2 regions of the Enterocloster bolteae genome follow, and region 2 is predicted to be linked to the other one. Evidence: riboswitches for the same ligand, from Rfam matches in the RefSeq annotation. Region 2 holds a riboswitch; the other holds the start of a gene.

Region 1 (2,208 bases), 3.1 Mb from region 2:
TGCCGGTGTTCCGATGCGCACGCCCGAGGTGACAAAGGGGCTTCTGGGATCATTGGGAACCGTGTTCTTATTCAGAGTGATGTATACCTGGTCGCAGCGGTTTTGAAGTTCCTTGCCGGATACGTCCATTCCCCTCAGGTCCACCAGCATCAGGTGGTTATCTGTTCCTCCTGTGAGAATGTTAAAACCCTGCCTTTTAAGAGCTGCCGCCAGGGCTGCTGCGTTCTTAACCACCTGCTCCTGGTAAGCCTTGAACTCCGGCCGCAGCGCCTCACCGAAGCAGACTGCCTTGGCTGCAATGACATGCTCCAAAGGTCCGCCCTGGATTCCCGGGAAAATGGCCTTATTGAAATTGAATTTGTCTGCCACTGCCTGGTTGGCCAGAATCATGCCGCCCCTTGGACCCCTTAAGGTCTTGTGGGTCGTTGTGGTTACCACGTCCGCATATGGAATGGGACTGGGATGCACACCTGCCGCCACCAGCCCGGCGATGTGAGCCATATCCACCATCAGGTAAGCTCCCACCTTGTCGGCCACTTCTCTGAACCGCTTAAAATCAATGGTCCGGCAGTAGGCGCTGGCCCCTGCGATGATAAGTTTCGGCTTGGAGGCAACTGCTGTTTCCTCCAGTTTGTCATAATCAATGTACCCATCCTCATTGACGCCGTAGGGCACAATGTTGAAGTACAGTCCTGAGAAATTCACAGGGCTTCCGTGTGTCAGATGGCCGCCGTGGTCCAGGTTCATGCCCATAACCGTGTCGCCCGGCTTTAACATGGCTACGAACACAGCCATGTTGGCCTGGGCTCCGGAATGAGGCTGTACATTCACATAGTCGCATCCAAACAGCTTCTTTGCCCGTTCAATGGCAATGGTCTCCACCACGTCCACAAACTCACATCCGCCGTAATAGCGTTTTCCTGAATATCCTTCTGCGTATTTGTTGGTGAGAACCGTTCCCATGGCAGCCATCACGGGCTCCGACACAATGTTCTCGGAAGCAATCAGCTCCAGATTCCTTCTCTGGCGTCCGCACTCCGCCTTGATTGCCTCCCCTATCTCCTTGTCATATCCTTCAATAAAATCCATTACCTGTTCAACCATTGGTTCATATCCTCCTTTTTATTTTTCATCACGGACATATCCATATGCCCTTCATCACAAACACATCCATATGCCCTGTTTCCGCCTCCGAAACCATACCACCTCCCTGTTTGTACCGCGCGCTTTTTTTGAAGGAGGCCCGTATACACACATGCCCTGTATCCATGACCCGGATATCAAAAAAAGCGCACGAACAAATAATGTTCATGCGCTCTGTCTTTGTACCTGAAAGATTTGGCTTCGTCGGTGCTATCGCTTTCCAGAGTTTCGTCCAGTATCCGGTTCTTTTGCCTGAGAGTTCTTCGCTTCCCCTTCGGCGCTGCCTGTGCAGTCTCTCCCGAATCCATCATCCGATTATATAAAATTGTCAACAAAAGCATTTCTATATGATTCTGCTTTGTGCTAATGTCATAGTATCACACTTAATATTTTCAGTCAATAGGTAAAATGTGTTTAATTTTTAACGCATTTTGCCGTTATTGCATTGTGTTTTTTGCCCTATCAGCAGTTTTTTCCTGCTCCTTTATGCACACGCGGCTGACCCTGTAGGAGTACAAAAGAAATGCCGTCATGACGATGGACAGGGCTGCCACAATAATCCAGGCAATGTTGTATGAGCCTGTCAAATCATAGGCTGACGCAATCAGAGGGCCGCCCAGGGCGTATCCCACGCTGGGAAACAGACTCAGGAATCCATAGATTTCTGCGTAATGTTTTGTGCCGAAGATGCCGCTGGTGATAACCGGAGCGCTTACAGTTCCTATACAGGTCCCGAATCCAAACAAAATTGCCATCAGGTACAGGAAGGGCTGATGTTTAATAAATATCAAACAAATAACGGAAAGAAAAAACATGGTATTTCCAAATAGTATTCCTGCCTTCACACCATACCTGTCATAAATATGTCCCAGTACCAATTTTCCGGGAATGGCAATAAACAGGTACAAGGAGGCGATGGAGGCCGCTGTGGTGGTTGCATATCCGGCATCCATAACCGAGGCCGGTATCTGTGTAATGACGGCTGCAGTGGCTGAAATCAGCGTGCATCCCAATACAAAGCACCAGAACATGGGCTTTTTCTTTACTTCCTTCAGCGACACATTC
Region 2 (2,208 bases):
TTATTATTAATATTGTTTATTGCAAAAAAAATAAAAATAACAGCCAGACAAGTTTCCCCATCTGGCTGTTCCCATGCTGCGTTATTACTCCTCAAACGAATTAATGACGGATAATTCCGGCTTCATATCATACTTCTTCTTAAATACTATGGCTCCCACGATTCCAGCCAGGGTACCGCTGATGGCAGCCAGCAGCAGCGCCATAAGTACCTTTAACGGCGGATTGAAGGCAAAGGGCGCCAGCAGTCCGGGTATGGGAGATGCTGTTCCCGGGGCATTGTTGATAATGCCCAGGAATGCGGCGGCCACTCCCGAAAAGCCTCCCCCGAAAAAGTTGGAACAATAAATCGGTATGGGGTGCTTTGTTATGATATGGGCCTGTGTCAGCGGCTCCATCATAACAGCTGCCACGTTGCTGTTATCCCCGAAGTGGAGCATTTTAAAGATGACACCATTGGTAAAGGAACCGCCGAAGCAGGCAATAGCTGCAATACCCATGGGCAGTCCTGTAAGTCCCAGCATGGCGGTAAGAGCCATGGAACTGAGGGGAGACGTACAAATCATCTTGATAACCCCTCCCAGCAGAAGTCCCATGAGAATGGGCGACTGCTCTGTAGCTGCCGAAATCATGCCGCCGATGTGCGCCAGGGCTGCATTCACAGCCGGATCCACCAGGAAGGCGATGAATCTGGCAATCGGTGCAATCATGAGAGCACCCAGCACGGAATCCAGGCCCGGCGGAAGGTGTTTCTCAATAAACGGCGCAATGAAGCCAATTGCATATCCTGCGATAAATCCCGGAAGGATGCCGTATCCTCCCAGAGCAACACCGGCAACTACTGCAAATACGGGATTCACTCCCATGCCTATCGGTACCATAATTGCCGCTGCCACGCCGCCCATGTTGCCCGATATGGTGCCCGTTTCCCCAAGGAATGCCAGGTGAAGCAAATCTCCGGATATGTACCTGTGGACAGCCTCCACAAGGAAAGTTGCAACTGCTGCATTGGCCATTCCCGACATGGCCGCTGAACCTTTGGGCGCCTTCATACTGAAAAGTGAGAAAGCTGCCAGCGTCAATAATAGTAATCCTAACCCCGTAATAATTGTCATAAATCTACGTTCCTCCTGTTTTTTGCTCTCCGCAGATATGCTTGGCCGCTTTCCACCACAGACCGCCGTTACCGCTGTGATAGCTCTTAAGCTAAGGTATATCCTTGGTAGAGTTTTCGCAATGCAGGTAACGAAGAAGTCCCCAAAATTGCAAAAAAACAGAGACAGACATAAACGTAGCGTAGATGTCTGCCTCTGTCCTTTTACCTGAAAGTTTCCCTGACGCGGTTGCTGCTATGCCGCCGGTTGCTTCATCGGTATTCACATTTTAGTGACCTTCTCCAGAGTCCCGTCCGAATTCGATTCTTTTGCCTGAGAGTTTGCGCATCCCCTTCGGCGTTACCTGGCGGTAATCTCTCCCGAATTCATCAACCGGTCTGTCATTAACTTTGTTTATATTTTAACATCAAACATAGAAAAAAGCAATAGAATTATGTTCAGTTTATTTCTTTTTCACAAAAAACATACCGTTTTTTTATGCATACGGCACAATTTTTTTCACAATAAATGACAGAAAATAAACATATGTCCATTTACTCTCTTCCATTCCCAAAATAATTGTAAAATACAGGAAGGGGGATTTTATTTTTTTTCTGTACGCGCCTTCAAAAATCAATCCAGAAGATTGGTCATACTCTTTAAACTGATAGCCAGAGTGGATGTATTGTGGAGCATAGCTGATGCGGCCGGGGTTATGACGCCTCCCACTCCCAGAAGAATAAGACCCAGGTTGAATCCGATAACAAACCTGTAGTTCCGGTCAATCCGGTCCATGAGTGCCCGGCTGATAGCCCTCAGTGTCACCAGTTGGAACAGGTTGTCCTCCGAGATGGTGATATCTGCTATCTCCCTGGCAATCTCAGCCCCTTCGCTGATGGCAATTCCCGCGTCAGCAGCCGACAGGGCCGGCGAATCATTGATTCCGTCGCCAATCATAATAACCTTGCGGCCCTTTTTCTTTTCTTCGTCCACGAACCGGGCCTTGTCCTCGGGAAGGACCTCCGAATAATACTCGTCCACTCCCACCCGTCCGGCAACAGCGGCGGCTGTGCGCTCACTGTCTCCTGTCATCATGACAATCTTGGTGATTCCCTG

What was found. Region 2 has a riboswitch for glycine ahead of CGC65_RS25120 (PTS sugar transporter subunit IIC). Riboswitches for the same ligand answer to the same signal wherever they lie in the genome.
Region 1: it holds a riboswitch for glycine, as region 2 does, so the genes downstream of both, glyA (serine hydroxymethyltransferase) here and CGC65_RS25120 (PTS sugar transporter subunit IIC) in region 2, are expected to answer to the same signal.

Annotation. Positions count from the first base shown of each region.
Region 1 covers NZ_CP022464.2:2,284,157-2,286,364, reverse strand. Annotated here, with positions in the region: gene glyA (serine hydroxymethyltransferase) at 1-1,104, opposite strand, end outside; glycine riboswitch at 1,374-1,454, opposite strand; gene CGC65_RS10715 (MFS transporter) at 1,581-2,208, opposite strand, start outside.
Region 2 covers NZ_CP022464.2:5,429,472-5,431,679, forward strand. Annotated here, with positions in the region: gene CGC65_RS25120 (PTS sugar transporter subunit IIC) at 85-1,113, opposite strand; glycine riboswitch at 1,305-1,402, opposite strand; glycine riboswitch at 1,404-1,485, opposite strand; gene CGC65_RS25125 (heavy metal translocating P-type ATPase) at 1,726-2,208, opposite strand, start outside.